Alkalihalobacterium alkalinitrilicum: one gene and its partner. The protein of the gene in region 1 interacts with the protein of each later gene in a pairwise test. Links are inferred from orthologs where the notes say so. Each region holds a gene or a part of one and is shown on either strand. Other genes may lie near its edges. The genes, in order: pcrA and lpdA.

Region 1 (9,032 bases):
TCAACCGTACGTGTAATCGGACCAATCTGGTCTAAAGATGATGCAAATGCGACTAATCCAAATCGAGAAACACGACCATAAGTCGGCTTTAATCCCACAACCCCACAATAGGAGGCAGGTTGACGAATTGATCCTCCAGTATCTGAACCTAACGAAAACACAACTTCTCCTGCTGCTACAGATGCTGCAGAACCTCCACTTGACCCTCCTGGTACATAATCGGTATTCCATGGGTTTCTAGTATTAAAAAAACCTGAGTTTTCCGTTGATGATCCCATCGCAAACTCGTCCATATTAAGTTTACCGATTGTCACAGATTGTGCCCCTTGTAAATTTTCGATGACGGTTGCATTATGCATAGGTTCAAAGTTAGCTAATAACTTACTCGAACAAGTTGTCGTTAAACCTCTAGTTACAATGTTATCTTTGATTCCTGCTGGAATCCCGAAAAGCAGTCCCCGTTCAGCATTTGAATTAAGTGCTTCATCTAGCTTTTTGGCATAACCTCGTGCTCTTTCTTCATCTAATGTTACAAATGCCTTAACCTTTTCATCAACAGCATTAATTCTTTCATATGATGCGTTTACTAATTCTGAAACAGACACTTCTTTGTTATGTAAGCGATTATGTAAATCAGAAATACTTCCACCTAATACTGACATTAATACTCCTCCTCTACTCAAGGATCGACGGAACTTTTACTTGTCCATCCTGCTCATCTGGTGCGTTCTTTAATACCTCTTCTCTCGGTAACGATGGTTTTACTTCATCTTCACGCAATACATTACGTACATCAAGTACATGTGTAGTCGCCTCAATACCATCCGTATCTAGCTCATTTAGTTGCTCAGCAAATGAGATGATTGCATCTAGTTGTTGTGTAAACATCTCCGCCTCTTCTTCTGTAACAGATAAACGTGCTAAATGAGCGACATGTTTCACCTGATCTTTTGTGATACGTGCCATTTTTCCACCTCCAAAAAGCGTTCATTTTCACAATAAATAGATCATACCAAATTACGTACTAATAGGCAATAAACCCCATTATAACAACACTTGTCAAATAATCGAAATATTACAAGAAAAAAATGCGCCATATAAACAAATAGACGAATTCACATAGGAATTCGCCCTCACCATTACTGTTAATAAGTACTCTACTTGTTAAACGTTAATTGTTACTTATTTTCTCCTAACGATAAACGTGAATAAACGGTTCTTCATTAGGGTTTCTAACAATAATTGCTTCTTGGCCAACAACAGAAGTAATATAAACTTGAATTTTTAAGTTGCTAGGAAAACGTTGAGCAATTCGATCTGCCGAAAACTGCGTTAATGCAATAATCTCAGCCTTCCCTTGAAAACGAATTGGAATTTCAATCGTTAATTCCCTTAGTTGTTCATCTTTATAAGACCCCATTCCAACTACACCAACATAGTTATCAAAGAAATCATTGATCTCATCTTTAAACTTTAAAAAACGTTCAGCGTCATTTCGCTGTTCATTATTTGCAAGAGTAGAAGGGTAAAAATAATACTTTTGATTAATTCCTTGCCACCTATCAATTTGACGTTGTGGCTCAGCAAGACCCTTCATAATAAAATTACCAGGTACGATGGCTTCTCGTTTTTCCTCTTGAAACAGAGCAACAATGATTGGGACATCTTCTAATATTCCACCTTCACGATTTGGGGAACGCAAACGCGCCACCACTTCTTCGGCCATACGTTTGCCTTCTGACTCTAACTTGGACTGATTGATGTCCACCTCGTACCTGTATATCCGACCTTGCTCGTCATAAATTCGATAATTATAAATTGTATTCATGGATAGCCCGATGACAACTCCACCTAATTCAAGCTGTCCATTTGCATTTTCTACGAGATAATTATGTTCTAGTATATGAGAAAGGTAGCGCGGTTGGTTCTCTTCTTGTTCCCTTAATGTATCACCAGATCCTAGTGCAGGATTTAGACCATTTGGATTATCCGATTCATCATATCGCATTAACCAATTATTCAATTCAGTTCTAGAAATATATTGTCCTTCTCTAAAAAAATACTTATCTGGATCGAACCTTTCATTTGCCAGTTCCATTAAACCCAATTCCAAATGTTCTAAATCCAATCGATTGTGTACGACGGCAGTACTAAAGCCTCTAGCTTCTCCATGAGTATAAGAACCATCATATAAGACACTTCGATAATAATTTTCAGGTGTATATACTTCTGGACTCAATTCAACAGTTTGATCTTCCCCATACTCTTCCTCTTCTACTAACTGTTCTTCTGGTTGTAAAAAAGGAAAACAACCTGATAAAAAGATGACACTACAGAGTACAAGCGGTATCGCTCGTTTTATCATCTTCACCACTCCTCATCTATATTTCTAAAATGTTTGTTCATAAAGGAAATCGGTGAATTCCGTCTTAAACAAACGTTTATTTAAGAGGAGAAAATATCCATTTTCGCAACTTAGTTAGCAGTTTCTTGAATGAACTGTTCTTCACTCCATACGGTAATACCTAACTGTTCTGCTTTGGCTAACTTGGAACCTGCATCTTCTCCAGCCACTACTAAATCAGTTTTTTTACTAACACTTCCCGTAACTTTTCCGCCTAAAGCTTCAATCTTTTGCTTCGCTTCATCTCTCGTTAACTGGGTTAATTTCCCAGTAAGTACGATGGTTTTATTTAAGAATGGACTTTCCTTAACATCTTCAGTTGAAGGTAATTTAGGTCCTGTGTAAGTCATATTAACTCCAAGTTCACGAAGTTCACCAATTAAATCTTGTACCTCAACTTGTTCAAAGTAATTAACAATTGAATTGGCCATTTTTTCACCAATTTCATTTACTGATTTCAATGTCTCGAAATCCGCTTCTTGTATCGCTTCTATCGTTTCAAAATGCATCGCTAACGTTTTGGCTGCTTTAGCTCCAACAAACCGTATCCCTAAACCAAATAATAATTTCTCTAGCGAATTTATCTTAGTGGTCTCTATTGCGTTTAGTAGATTTTCAACAGACTTCTCGCCCATTCTCTCTAGTTCTATTAGTTGTTCTCGTTTCAACTTATAAAGATCCGCTACATCTTCGACGAGACCTTCTGCAAATAATTGAGCAATCACTCTCTCTCCTAAGCCATCGATATTCATCGCGTTACGGGAAACAAAGTGTGTTAAACCTTCACGAATTTGAGCTGGGCATTTCGGGTTAATACATCGTAATGCCACTTCCTCTTCAAGTCGAACAAGCTCACTTTCACATTCTGGACAGTGAGTTGGCATATGAAAATCTTGCTCTTCGCCCGTACGTAATTCAAGTAGTACGTTAACAACTTCTGGAATAATGTCTCCAGCTTTCTTTACGACAACCGAATCACCAATCTTTATATCCTTTTCACGAATTAAATCTTCATTGTGTAAAGAAGCGCGTTTCACAGTAGTCCCAGCAACCGTTACAGGCTCGAGGATCGCTGTTGGTGTCACTACCCCTGTACGACCAACATTTAAATCAATACCAGTCAATTTTGTTACAACTTCTTCTGCTGGAAACTTATATGCAATCGCCCATCGTGGACTTTTCGCAGTAAAGCCTAGTGTTTTTTGTTGCTCGAGGGCGTCAACTTTAATTACGATCCCATCGATTTCATACGGTAAGTTAGCACGCTTTTCAACCCAACTTTGGACATACTCAATTACTTCATCAATTCTTTTACAATAACGGCTTTCTTGGTTAATTTTTAGCCCTAACTGTTTTATATAATTCAATGCTTGATGGTGTGAGGTGATTGTTTCGTTTTCAATTCTACTAATTGAATAGAGAAAGATATCAAGATTCCGTTTGGCTGCAACCTTTGGATTTAACTGACGTAAGGAGCCGGCAGCTGCATTTCTAGGATTCGCAAATTTTTCTTCTCCCACAGCTTCTTTTGCCTCATTCAATGTCGTGAATGAGCTTTTCGGCATGAATGCTTCGCCACGAACTTCTATCGTGACTTCTTCTTTTAAGCGCAAAGGAATAGAACGAATCGTTTTTAGATTTTGAGTAATGTCTTCACCTATCGTGCCATCCCCACGTGTCGCCCCACGAACAAATTTTCCTTGTTCATATTTCAATGAAACTGCTAGTCCATCTATTTTCAATTCACAACTATACGTCGGTTCCCCGTTAGTTAAACCTTGCCTTACGCGACGGTCAAAGTCTCTTAAGTCGTCTTCATTGAATGCATTTCCTAAGCTTAACATAGGAACATCATGCTGTACCTTATCAAAAAATGGGAGAGGTTCTCCGCCAACTCGAACCGTCGGAGAATCACTCGTTATAAATTCAGGAAATTGCTCTTCTAGTGAGATCAGTTCCTGCATTAATTGATCATATTCGGCATCCGAAACAATCGGTTTGTCTAATCCATAGTAATGGTGACCATATTCATTTAGAAGCTCTCTAAGCTTTTCAATTCGAGATTTCGCTTCATGTTTTTCCATGTTATCGCCCCTTTCATTACACCTTTTTAATCGGCGCAAATTTTGCCACTAACCGTTTTACACCTATAGGCTTCGGAAAGGCAATATCGAGTTCAATATGTTCTCCTTCACCTTTCTTACTCACGACCGTACCAATTCCCCATTTTCCATGCTCTGCTTTATCCCCAACAGCCCATTCAAACCCTTCTCCACCTGAAGTCGATGCTACAGGTCTTGAAAATGTTACATTTCGTTTAGGCATACTAGGAGAATTAAGACGAGAGGTTTTAGCCCACATTGGCTCAGGCTTTTCCACTTCTTCTAAACAATATTCAGGAATTTCTTTGAGGAAGCGAGAAGGTGCATTCGCATTTGTACGACCAAACAATGTACGACTTCTTGCATTAGTTAGGTATAGCTGTTGCTCTGCTCGAGTAATTCCTACGTACGCTAGACGACGTTCTTCTTCCATTTCTTCCTCTTCAAAAAGAGACCGACTATGCGGAAAAACCCCTTCTTCCATTCCAATAATAAAGACAATTGGGAACTCTAAGCCTTTAGCAGAGTGCATTGTCATTAATGTAACCACTTCTGTTGGCTTTTCCTTATCTTCATCGAGTTGATCAATATCAGCAACAAGCGCAAGGTCCGTTAAAAATGCAATTAACGATTTATCCTCACTGCTTTTTTCAAATTCAACAGTAACGGATAAAAACTCATCAATATTTTCTAGTCGACTTTGTGCTTCTATTGTTTTTTCATTTTTCAACATGTCACGGTATCCTGATTTCTCCAAAACTTCCTCAACAAGTTCAGTGACAGATAAATACTCTTGCATATTAATCCAGTTATTCATTTGCTTCGAGAAATCATCAAGTTTACTAACAACCCTTGCACTGAGTCCAACTTGTTCAATTTCTTGAAGTACTTGAAACATAGAAATTCCTTGATTAGCTCCATATTCTAAAATACGGTCAACCGTTGCAGCTCCAATTCCACGTTTCGGAACGTTAATAATACGTTGCAAACTTATATCATCATCAGGGTTTGAAATTAAACGTAAGTAGGCCAAAACATCTTTAATTTCTTTACGATCATAGAATTTCGTCCCGCCGACAATGTTATATTCAATATTCGATTTAACAAGTAATTCCTCCATCACACGGGATTGAGCATTCGTACGGTAAAGTATCGCTACATCAGAGTTACTACTGCCGCTACGCGTCGCTTCTTTAATTTTTCCAATAACGTAATATGCCTCATCTTGCTCAGTATCAGCTTCATAACGAACAATTTTACATCCTTCTTCATTTTCAGTCCAAAGCTTTTTTGGCTTTCTTTTAGAGTTCTTTTCGATCACCTTGTTTGCTGCTTCTAAGATTGTTTTTGTCGATCGGTAATTTTGCTCTAACAAAATAACAGTTGCGCTTGGATAGTCTTTTTCAAATGAAAGGATATTAGCAATATCCGCACCACGCCAACGATAAATAGATTGATCCGAGTCTCCAACAACACAAATATTTTTATACTTTTCAGCAAGCATATTCACTAGTACGTATTGAGCTTTATTTGTATCCTGATACTCATCGACGTGAATATATTGAAATTTTCGTTGATAATATTCCAGAACTTCAGGTACAAGTTTAAACAGCCTAATCGTTGTCATGATAAGATCATCAAAGTCTAATGATTGATTTTTCCTTAACTGCTTCTCATACTCCACATAAACTTCCGCTGCAGTTTGTTCATACAGACTACTTGCTGTTTTGGAGAATTCTTCCGCTCTTTTCAATTCATTTTTGGCAGAACTAATCGTACCTAAAATACTTCTGGGCTCAAATTTTTTCGGATCAATATTTTTTGTTTTTAAAATTTGTTTAATCACGGACAATTGATCGGACCCATCTAATATAGTAAAATTGCGGCTAAACCCAATTCGGTCGATATCTCTTCTTAATATTCGGACACACATCGAGTGGAACGTCGAAATCCATATATTTTCGGCAGTTCCACCTACAATTTGAGCTACACGATCTTTCATTTCTCGTGCTGCCTTATTTGTAAATGTAATTGCGAGAATATTGTACGGCGCTACTCCCTTTTCACGAATGATATAGGCAATTCGGTGCGTTAAAACTCTCGTTTTACCACTTCCAGCTCCAGCCATTAGTAATAAAGGTCCTTCTGTATGTTGAACGGCTTTTCTTTGTTCTGGATTTAACCCTGATAACATCTTTTCCATTAATTTACTTTGCACATCCACACCACCAAACATATGTTCTTATCTCGTTTATTTTACTGTATCTTTTTATTTTCAACAACCTATTTTCATACTGCATTTACTGTAGCTAGTGCAGCTTCTATATTATCATAGATGATGTTACCTACGATGATTGTATCAGCAAACTGCGCCATTTCTTTTGCTTGTGCTAGATTTGTAATTCCACCACCATAAAACAATCGAGTATGTTTCAATACCTCTTTTACAGCTTGTACGACAGATGGATTGCCGTATGCCCCACTATATTCTATATAAAATATGGGTAAGCGATACATATGCTCTGCCATTCTTGCGTATGCAACCACATCGTCCTCTTGTAGTTTTGTATCTGCCTCTGTTACTTGCGCTACTTTTGCATCTGGGTTGAGTATACAATACCCTTCCATAACAATTTCATCCCAATTCATAATCGGCCCAAATTCTTTTACAGCTTGGTGATGAAGCTTTGTCACCCACTGTAGATCATTACTATTTAAAATCGTAGGAATAAAATAATAATCAAATCCTGGGGTTAAAGCTTCGATATTTGAAACTTCTAGCACACACGAAACCGAAAATCGACGTATTCTCGCTAATAAACTAAGCGTATTATCGAGCGTGACCCCGTCAGTACCTCCAACGATTATTCCATCTGTCCCAGATTCACAAATTGCCTCTAAATCTCGATCGCTAATTTCTTTATTCGGGTCTAATTTAAAGGCATGCTTCCAATCTTTATATTCAAGCATGACTGTTATCCTCCATCATCGTAACATTTATCTTCACTGAATGATTATATCAAAAATAGCTCGTCATTCTAAGAGCTGACCCCTTTAAAAAATATTGGAACATTTTTATACCAACAACTAACATTTTCTAAGCAACGTTGTTATACTATACAAAATGATTTTAAAAGTTAGAAAAAGATCCATAAGGGGGCTTTCATGATCAATAACATCTATTATTACATTCATACTGCAGCTCGAACGGAACAAGCAGATCTTGTCATCAAAAACGGAAAAATCATCGATGTTTTTAACGGCGAAATCATTGAAGAAGATGTTGCTATTACGAATGGAAAAATTGTTGGGATAGGTTCTTATAGAGGAAATACTTATTTTGATGCAAAAGGGTGTTATATTTGTCCTACTTTTATCGATGGGCACGTTCATATTGAGTCGTCTATGCTTATTCCACAACAACTTGAAAAAGTTCTTGTTCCTCATGGTGTTACGACGCTAATTGCTGATCCTCATGAGATTGCAAATGTTTCTGGCACAGAAGGAATACAATATTTAATTGATAATAGTAAACAATCGTTACTTGATATTTATTTCATGATCCCATCCTGCGTCCCTGCAACTCCATTTGAAAATGCAGGAGCTGTTCTAGAAGCGGAAGATATTACCCCATTTTATAATGACCCAAATGTACTTGGGCTAGCGGAAGTCATGGATTTTCCATCTGTTCTTAATGGCAACGAAAAAATGGTTAATAAACTAACTTCTGCGTTGCAGAGCGGAAAGCTGATCGATGGACACGCAGCTGGTTTAAATAAATACGGGATTAATACGTACCGTGCAGCAGGTATTCAATCGGATCACGAAGCTGTTTCTGCCGAAGAAGCGAAAATCAGACTGCAACGTGGGATGTATTTAATGATACGTCAAGGTTCCGTGGCAAAAGATTTAGAAGCTCTCCTACCTGTAGTGACAGAACGAAATGCAAGACGCTGTTTATTCGTGACTGACGATAAACATCTTGATGATTTAGTGGAAGAAGGCAGTATCGATCATAATGTTCGGTTGGCTATTGCGAACGGGATGGATCCGATACAAGCGATTTCAATGGCGACCCTTAATACTGCTGAATGCTTTCAATTAAAAAACAAAGGAGCTATTGCTCCAGGGTTTGATGCTGATTTACTTATTATTTCAGATCTTCATCAAGTTACAATTGAGGATGTATTTTTAAAAGGAAAACATGTTGTTCAAAAAGGAATACTCCAGGCTAAGCTTACAACTACTGAGCCAAAACCAACACCTGTTGCACTTACGAACAGTGTCAACATTAACCCTGTGACACAAGACGATCTAAAAATCATTCTTTCAAAAAAAACAGCCAATATTATTGAAGTCATTCCAAATTCCTTAATCACAAATCATTTACAAGAAGAGGTAGACATCGAAGAGAAACTATTTGTCTCCTCCATTGAAAAAGATCAATTGAAGTTAGCCGTAATTGAGCGCCATAAACAAACCGGAAATATCGGATTAGGAATAGTTAAAGGGATGAAATTAAAAGA
Region 2 (8,913 bases), 1.9 Mb from region 1 along the record:
CTGACAATTGTGGCTTGTGCTAGATTAAAATTGGATACTGGTACACTCGTTGCAACTTTAACTGCAGTTGCAATGATACCAGGTACAACAGATAATATGTTTCATGACTTTATTATTAGATTATCTGGGACTTCCATCGGAATTATCGTTTCTACATGCGTTAATTATGTCATTCTACCACCTAAGTTCGGCCCAATAGTAGTTCAACAAATTGAAACACTATACATTGAGGCGGCTAATAAATTAACATCCCTCATTGATGATCATAAAGAGGAACATCCATCTATAACATATCGACCTCTTTCTCAACAAATTGAAAAGATCTATCAATTAACACAGTTTCAAACGGATGAGTGGAAATACCGTAATTTTGAAGAAAATGAATTTCGGTCCTTTCAATACTTAGTAAAAAAATTACATTTTATTGAGCAAATTAATTTAAGAATTGGAAATCTTACTTACCAACAATTGAAAAGAAGTGATTTTTCTGATTTCGAATGGGATATTTTAAAAAAGTCAATTGCATCTCTTGCGGCAATCTATAAAGATCCACTCCATCAAATACACAATTCTCATTTCGAATGGATAAACAAAATGAAGGAAAATTTACATTATATAGAGCATGATGACAATGCGGAATTACATATTGTTCAACGTGTTTTTTATGAATTATATATCATACACCAATTAACAGTCGAATTAGCTGAAGTTACAGAAACTGAAAGACAATATTCACTTACTGAACAATCCTATCCAAGTTACGTGTTCCCCACTAAAATACAGTATGATTAATACTCAAAACTATACTTAAGATACTCTTAGTACTATTCTGTCGTTTGGAAAGGGGCTTGAATGTTTTGAAAAAGTTAACACCTGTGTTTTTCATTTCGTTAGTCATTGCCACAGCCTTTATTTTGTGGGGGGTCTTTGCCCCAAACCATCTGGATACAACTACTGCCACCATTCAAAGTTTTATTACTGAAAAATTCGGCTGGTTTTATTTGTTAGCATCGACAGGGTTCCTCATTTTCGCCATATACCTTATCTTTAGTCCTTACGGAAGAATACGATTAGGAAAGCCAGAGGATCGTCCTGAATACAGTTATTTAACATGGTTTGCCTTTTTATTTACTGCTGGTATGGGAATTGGACTTGTGTTCTGGGGCGTTGCCGAACCGATGTATCACTTTTATTACCCACCCAATCCAAATCTTGATCCTTACCAAGCAGCTAGTCAGGCGATGCGGTACTCATTTTTTCATTGGGGGTTACACCCTTGGGCCATTTATGCGATTGTGGCTTTAATCCTTGCTTATTTTCAATTTAGAAAAGATTCTCCAGGTGTTATCAGTGCAGCATTTATACCTTTGTTAGGTGACCGTGTCCATGGTCCTATAGGTACAACGATAAATGTTATCGTTGTATTTGCTACAATTTTTGGGGTCGCTACTTCACTCGGGTTTGGAACGATGCAAATATCAGGTGGTGTTTCACAACTCATACCTGGAGTTAACAATAACCTGATGACTCAGCTTACTATCATCATTATTATTACAATTCTTTATATGTTATCTGCTCAAACTGGACTTAATAAAGGGATTCGTATTTTAAGTAAAACTAATATTTATTTAGCCATTGGTTTATTACTCTTCTTACTTTTTGTTGGACCAACTACATTTATTATGGGTGTATTTACACAAACTTTAGGAAGTTATTTACAAAACTTAGCTGGTATGAGCTTTCGGATTGATCCTTATAATCCCGAAACGAATTGGGTTCAAGGTTGGACGATCTTTTATTGGGCTTGGTGGATTGCTTGGGCTCCATTTGTCGGAACCTTCATTGCCCGAGTTTCTAAGGGAAGGACGATTCGTGAATTTGTGATTGGAGTGTTAGCTGTACCGACAATATTTGGTGCTTTATGGTTTTCTGTTTTTGGAGGTACCGCCATTTCACTTGACCTACATAATAATATCGGAATCATGAATATCATTGAAGAACAAGGGATGGAATTAGCACTGTTCGCTGTATTAGATCAATTTCCTTTAGGTATGGTGATGTCTATAATTGCAGTTCTTCTAATTAGTTCGTTTTTTATTACATCTGCAGACTCGGCAACCTTTGTTCTTGGTATGCAAACGACAAACGGTAGTTTAAATCCCGCCAATTCAGTTAAATTTATTTGGGGACTAGTTCAGTCAGCAGCTGCGGCCGTTTTATTAGCATCAGGTGGATTAGATGCGTTACAAACAGCTTCCATCATCGCTGCACTTCCATTTGCAGTTATAATGATTTTGATGATTTTTTCATTAATGAAGGCTCTCCGTCAAGAGAAACCGATACTTTATCAAGATAAACTACGTATGAAAGATGAAAAGTTGAGGCTTCGAGAAGAAAAATTAAAATTGAAAGAAGAAATTGCAACATTAAAGAAACAAGTGAATACACTTAATGAGAAAAATGAAGTTGATGAAAAAAAAGACGATCAATAGGCAGTATTAATAATTAATTTATAAGATTGTTATTGGCAGTTATCCCCCACTTATCCTTATTTGATTTCTCGAAGTATTGAAATGGGGATATTAGGGTATTACTGCCAATTGTTGCGGGATAATATACCATTAAAAAGGCACTAGGCGGTTGAACTAGTGTTTTTTTATGTTATTTAACTTCTAAATTTGAAGTTTAATATGTTATGATTCCCCACCAATTATTGAATAAATTCTGTTATTTTAGAGACAAAATGATCCTGTTACATAATGATCATGTTTTTATCAATATTTTTCTATTTCATTACATTTATGTTACTTCAAGTACAACCATATAATGGCATGGTAAAATAATATCATTAATCTATCCTTAGTAGGAAGTGAGGTCTAAAAGATGAGACAACATATATCTTACTTGCTCTTAACGACCTTTTTATTTACATCAGGGTGTTGGTCATCAGCGGCAACTACTAATCCACTTGCAACAGACAATACAGAATATATGACTGTACTGTTTTCAAATGAAGAATCGCTATTAGAAGAAGCGAGTTTTTATGATGCATTATTAGAAATGCAAAGATTGTTTCCTGATAAACATTTCCCATTTCAAATTGTTTATGCTTCCGAGCGTAATGTGATTCGTTATTTTAACGTGAATACATACCCAACATTAATGGTTCTTAGTGGTGATGATATTCATTTAGTCATTGAAGGTAAACATTCAAAAGAAGATATTATTGACATGCTTACTAGTACTTTGGAAATGAAAGATAAAGAAGTATCCTTTCATATACATCAATAATATGCTATTTAAAAATATGAAGAGGCTGTCCGAGTGGGACAGCCTCTCTTTTATAAAAAGTCAGAGAAAAGATTTCTTATTTCACTATATGAATTGGCATTCCAAGTGCTACTTCGGCAGTTTCCATCGTAATTTCACCTAATGAAGGATGTGCATGGATCGTTAAGGCAATATCTTCCGCTGTCATACCTGCTTCAATCGCTACACACGCTTCAGAAATCATATCTGATGCATTCGCTCCAGCAATTTGAACACCTAATACTAGGCCATCTTCTTTACGAGTAACCATTTTCATAAAGCCGTCTGTTTCATCTAATGATAAGGCACGACCATTCGCTGCAAATGGGAATTTAGATACAACAACGTCATACCCTTCCGCTTTTGCTTCTTGTTCATTTAGTCCGACGGTAGCAAGTTCTGGACCAGAGAAGACTACAGCTGGAATTGCTAAGTAATCAACTTCAACAGAATGGCCTGAAATCGCTTCAGCTGCAACTTTCGCTTCATAAGAAGCTTTGTGAGCAAGCATTGGTCCTGCAACGATATCACCAATAGCGTAAATCCCGTCAACAGATGTTTTACATTGTTTATCAACTTTAATAAAACCACGCTCATCGATTTCTACACCAATTTGTTCTAAACCGATTTCTTCTGTATTCGGACGACGTCCAACCGTAACTAGAACATAATCAGCTTCAAACGTTTTTGTTTCACCTTTTACTTCAGCTGTCACTGTTACGCCATTTTCTGTTTCCTCTACACCTTTTGCTAACGCTTCAGTGTAGAATTCCACACCGTTCTTTTTCATACGACGCGTTACAAGTTGGCTCATCTGTTTTTCAAAACCAGGAAGAATTTGTTTTCCACCTTCTAATACTACAACTTCTGAACCTAGATTAGAATAAGCTGCTCCAAGCTCAATACCGATATAGCCGCCACCGATCACAAGTAATTTCTTCGGTAGCTCTGTTAAGTTAAGGGCACCAGTTGAACTTAATACACGCTTACTAAACTTAAAGGCAGGAATTTCAATTGGACGAGATCCTGTCGCAATTATACAATTTTTAAATTTGTATGTTTGAGCTTGTTTATCATCCATAACACGAACAGAATCTTTATCAGCGAAATAGGCTTCACCTTTAACGATTTCTACTTTATTACCTTTTAAAAGACCTTCCACTCCACCTGTTAACTTGTTGACAACAGAGGTTTTCCATTCTTGCATCTTAGAAAAATCGAGGTTCACTTTGTCTACTGTAATCCCCATGTTATCTGAGGAGTGAGCATCATGATAACGATGACCTGCTTCAATTAATGCTTTTGAAGGAATACAACCGACGTTTAAACAAACGCCACCAAGATTGTCCTTCTCAACGATTGTTACTTTTTGTCCTAATTGCGCCGCACGGATTGCTGCTACATAACCGCCAGGGCCAGAGCCAATGACTAGCGTATCTACTTCTGTTGCGAAATCCCCAACTACCATTTGCTTATCCCTCCATTAATAACAATTGTGGGTCGTTTAATAATCGTTTGATGTGATTTAACGCATTTTGAGCTGTAACACCGTCAATTAATCGGTGGTCATAGCTAATCGATAAATTAAGAACAGGTGCTGCGATAATTTCACCATTTTTAACAATTGCTTTTTCTTCAATACGGCCAATCCCTAAGATCGCTACTTCTGGATGGTTAATGACTGGCGTAAACCATGCTCCACGTGCTGAACCTAGGTTCGAAATAGTGCATGTTCCGCCTTTCATTTCATTCGGACTAAGCTTTCCGTCACGAGCTTTAACAGCTAATTCGCTAATTTCCTCTGCAATTGAGTATATTGATTTGCGATCAGCATCTTTTACGACAGGAACAACTAAGCCTTGCTCCGTATCAGCTGCAATACCAATGTTGAAATAGTTTTTATAAACAATTTCTTCATTGACATCGTCAATTGATGCGTTAAGGGTAGGATATTTACGTAGTGCGGCTGTTAATGCTTTAACTACATATGGTAAATACGTTAATTTAACACCTTGTTCTGCAGCTGCTTCTTTATATTGTTTACGATGAGCAACAAGCGCTGTTACATCGACTTCATCCATATGTGTTACATGTGGAGCTGTATGTTTAGAGTTAACCATCGCTTTCGCAATTGCTTTTCGGATTCCTTTAAGTGGAACACGCTCTTCATTTGCTCCTTCTGGGATAGCAACAGGCGCTGCCTTTTGCGGTGTTTTTTCAGTTTCAGAAGCCGCTTCTTCTTGAACTGCTGTTGTTGTTTCGGGTTGTCCACCTGCTAAATAGCTGTCAATATCTTCTTTCGTGATGCGACCGTTATTTCCAGTTCCTTGAACAGCAAGAATATTTACGCCTTTTTCACGAGCATATTTACGTACAGATGGCATTGCTACAACACGACGGTTTTCATCGACTTCTGTTTCTGCCACTACTTGTGTTGCTTGTTCTTCAGTTTTTGATGCCTCAGCTTTTGCTTCATCTTTCGCTGGGGCTGGAGCTTCTTCTTCATGATCACCATGAGCCGATTGAGGTGCTTCACCTTCAAAATCAATCGTCACGAGCACGTCACCAACTACAGCTACCGTACCTTCAGTTACTTTTAATTCTAGTATTTTACCTTCAACTGGTGATGGAATTTCAACAACAGCTTTATCGTTTTGGACTTCCAGTAAAATATCATCTTCTTTTACTTCGTCTCCTGGTTTAACAAACCATTTAACAATTTCACCTTCATGGATACCTTCACCGATATCAGGAAGTTTGAATTCAAATGCCACGAAAAGCGCCTCCTTTTAATTCAATTAGATTGAGACTTTTAGTTATAGTCATAAGATTAATGAAAGACGGAAAAGTTTAAAAATAGGTTATAAATTCGTGAAAAAAGACTGAAAAAGAAACCTGCTAAACTTCTTTTTCAGTACTTACTCATTAAAAGTTAACGACTTGCTTTGCTTTCTCAACGATATCTTTATAGTCAGGAAGCCATACATCTTCGGCTGCAGCGAAAGGATAAACAGTATCTGGAGCTGTTACACGTAGTACAGGTGCTTCTAAATGAAGGATCGCACGTTCAGTAATTTCAGCCATTACATTGGCAGCTACTCCTGCTTGTTTTTGAGCTTCTTGCACAACAATAGCACGATTTGTTTTTTCAATTGAAGCAATAATCGTATCGATATCTAATGGACTCACTGTACGAAGGTCGATGATTTCAGCATCGATTCCTGCTTTTTCTAATTCTTCAGCAGCTTTTAGTGAAGAGTGGACCATCGCACCATATGTAATGATTGAAATGTCTTTTCCTTCACGTTTCACATCTGCTTTTCCTAGAGGAATTGTATACTCTTCTTCAGGAACTTCACCACGGAATGAACGATACAATTTCATATGCTCAAGGAAAATAACTGGATCATTATCACGAATTGCAGAAATTAATAAGCCTTTTGCGTCATATGGAGTTGAAGGATAAACGACTTTTAACCCTGGTGTCTGAGCCACTAGACCTTCTAAGTTATCAGCATGTAATTCAGGTGTTTTCACCCCTCCACCTAGTGGTGAACGAACCGTAATTGGTGAATGGTATTTACCACCTGAACGATAACGCATACGTGACATTTGCGCTGCAACAGAGTCAAATACTTCGAAAACAAAACCAAAGAATTGAATTTCCATTACAGGACGGAAACCTGTTAAGCCTAATCCGATGGCTAACCCACCAATACCAGATTCTGCTAATGGAGTATCAAATACACGCTCTTCACCGAACTCGGCTTGTAATCCATCGGTTGCACGGAATACTCCGCCGTTTTTACCGACGTCTTCTCCAAATACGAGAACATTTTCATCTCTTTTTAGCTCATTACGCATTGCATCTGTAATGGCTTGAATCATCGTCATTTGCGCCATGGATTATTTCGACTCCTTTGCTTTATATTCTTCCATTTGCTCTTTTAAGTTGTATGGAAGTTCTTCATACATGAACTCGATTAAATCTGTCACTTTTTGCTTCGGTGCAGCATCAGCTTTCTTAATCGCTTCTTTAATATCTTCTTTTGCTTTTTCTACCATTTCATTTTCCATATCCTCAGTCCATAGATTTTTGCCTTCGAGGAATTTACGGAAACGAACTAATGGATCTTTCTTTTCCCACTCATCGTCTAAATCACTTGTACGATAACGAGTTGGGTCATCTCCTGCCATTGTATGTGGACCATAACGGTAGGTCATTGTTTCAATTAAAGTTGGCATACCTTCATTTATCGCACGTTCACGAGCTTGTGAAGTAGCAGCATATACAGCCAAGATGTCCATTCCATCCACTTGGATACCTTCGATCCCAGCAGCGACTGCTTTTTGCGCAATTGTTTTAGCAGCAGATTGCTTTTCAACAGGTACGGAAATCGCAAATCGGTTATTTTGAACTATAAATATTGCAGGTGCTTGGAATGCCCCAGCGAAGTTCATTCCTTCGTAGAAATCACCTTGAGATGCACCACCATCACCTGTATACGTAATCGCAACGTTCTTTTTGCCTTTTCGTTTTAAACCTAAAGCGACACCAGCAGTTTGCACGATTTGCGCACCAATGATGATTTGTGGCATAAGAACATTTACACCTTCTGGCATTCTTCCACCTTCATAATGTCCACGTGAGTATAAGAATGCTTTATATAGTGGGAAGCCATGAAATACTATTTGCGGAATGTCACGATATCCAGGTAAGATCCAATCTTCCTTTTCTAAGGCATACTGAGAACCTAACATAGAAGCTTCTTGCCCAGAAACTGGTGCATAAAATCCTAAACGTCCTTGACGATTTAATGAAATCGCTCGTTGATCCCAAATACGTGTATAAACCATACGACGCATCATTTCTTGAAGTTGCTCATCAGATAATTTTGGCATTGCAGCCTCGTTAACAACTTCTCCTTCTTCATTTAAAATTTGAAACATTTCAAACTGATTTTCAATTTGTTCTACAGTTTTTGTACTCAAGCTCTTCACCTCTTCCTTTCTAATAAAAGCCTTAACGGCATTTTTGGACTTTAACTAAGCAGCATTGCATTTTAGATCAAATTATTAAAAGTTATATGAATACCCACTTTCTAGGATACCCATCTTACCTTAATTCCAATACACTTTTTACAACGCTCTATGCAAGTCAACCAGTCTTTTTTTAGTTAAGTATTTATGTAAATACATCAAGGTAACTACTTTTTATTTCTCGGCAGGTCTATGTATAAATTCTATTAAATACCCTGTGCAGTTACCCATTAACCAAAAAATATGATGTTTTAAAAAACTGTATTAGTCTTTTTAGATAGTAACTAATACAATACTTCTTTCAGCACTTAGTCTACATCACAAAGTTTTCCTTCGTCAATCCTTTTGCTTAACAATTTATCGAAATTTTTACCTGAAGTTATTCATGTATAATTTAAAACAGTGTGTTATATATCAACACCCAAAACTAATAGTACAGATAGAAACACCTTCTTTTCAAAGCAGTGTCCTTCAGCACAAAAAAAGGAAATGCCTATACGACACTTCCTCTTTTGACCCTTTACTCATCAAAGGTTATATTCAAATCAGCCATAATATAAAACT

Evidence for each region.
Region 2: the proteins of pcrA (region 1) and lpdA interact in binary tests that used the Escherichia coli proteins (3 or more experiments, as listed by UniProt). The link is inferred for Alkalihalobacterium alkalinitrilicum from one-to-one orthologs.

The regions. Positions count from the first base shown.
Region 1 is NZ_KV917368.1:3,321,260-3,330,291, forward strand. Bases 4,108-7,051 are described here. They hold pcrA (DNA helicase PcrA), read right to left. Parts: upstream 6,710-7,051; coding sequence 4,505-6,709; downstream 4,108-4,504. Other genes in these bases: ligA (NAD-dependent DNA ligase LigA), read right to left, coding at 4,108-4,488; pcrB (heptaprenylglyceryl phosphate synthase), read right to left, coding at 6,796-7,051. Also shown: Asp-tRNA(Asn)/Glu-tRNA(Gln) amidotransferase subunit GatA, read right to left, coding at 1-662; Asp-tRNA(Asn)/Glu-tRNA(Gln) amidotransferase subunit GatC, read right to left, coding at 676-966; BK574_RS16005 (CamS family sex pheromone protein), read right to left, coding at 1,193-2,365; more of ligA, read right to left, coding at 2,476-4,107; more of pcrB, read right to left, coding at 7,052-7,476; ade (adenine deaminase), read left to right, coding at 7,672-9,032. UniProt on the Escherichia coli protein: A helicase with DNA-dependent ATPase activity. Unwinds DNA duplexes with 3'-5' polarity. Translocates on single-stranded DNA with 3'-5' polarity. Initiates unwinding more efficiently from a nicked substrate than double-stranded DNA.
Region 2 is NZ_KV917368.1:5,261,096-5,270,008, reverse strand. Bases 2,573-5,397 are described here. They hold lpdA (dihydrolipoyl dehydrogenase), read right to left. Parts: upstream 4,778-5,397; coding sequence 3,368-4,777; downstream 2,573-3,367. Other genes in these bases: BK574_RS25480 (dihydrolipoamide acetyltransferase family protein), read right to left, coding at 4,782-5,397; BK574_RS25490 (hypothetical protein), read left to right, coding at 2,884-3,291. In the rest of the region: BK574_RS25500 (FUSC family protein), read left to right, coding at 1-792; BK574_RS25495 (glycine betaine uptake BCCT transporter), read left to right, coding at 858-2,492; more of BK574_RS25480, read right to left, coding at 5,398-6,083; BK574_RS25475 (alpha-ketoacid dehydrogenase subunit beta), read right to left, coding at 6,235-7,212; pdhA (pyruvate dehydrogenase (acetyl-transferring) E1 component subunit alpha), read right to left, coding at 7,216-8,259; BK574_RS25465 (YkyA family protein), read right to left, coding at 8,870-8,913. UniProt on the Escherichia coli protein: Lipoamide dehydrogenase is a component of the glycine cleavage system as well as of the alpha-ketoacid dehydrogenase complexes.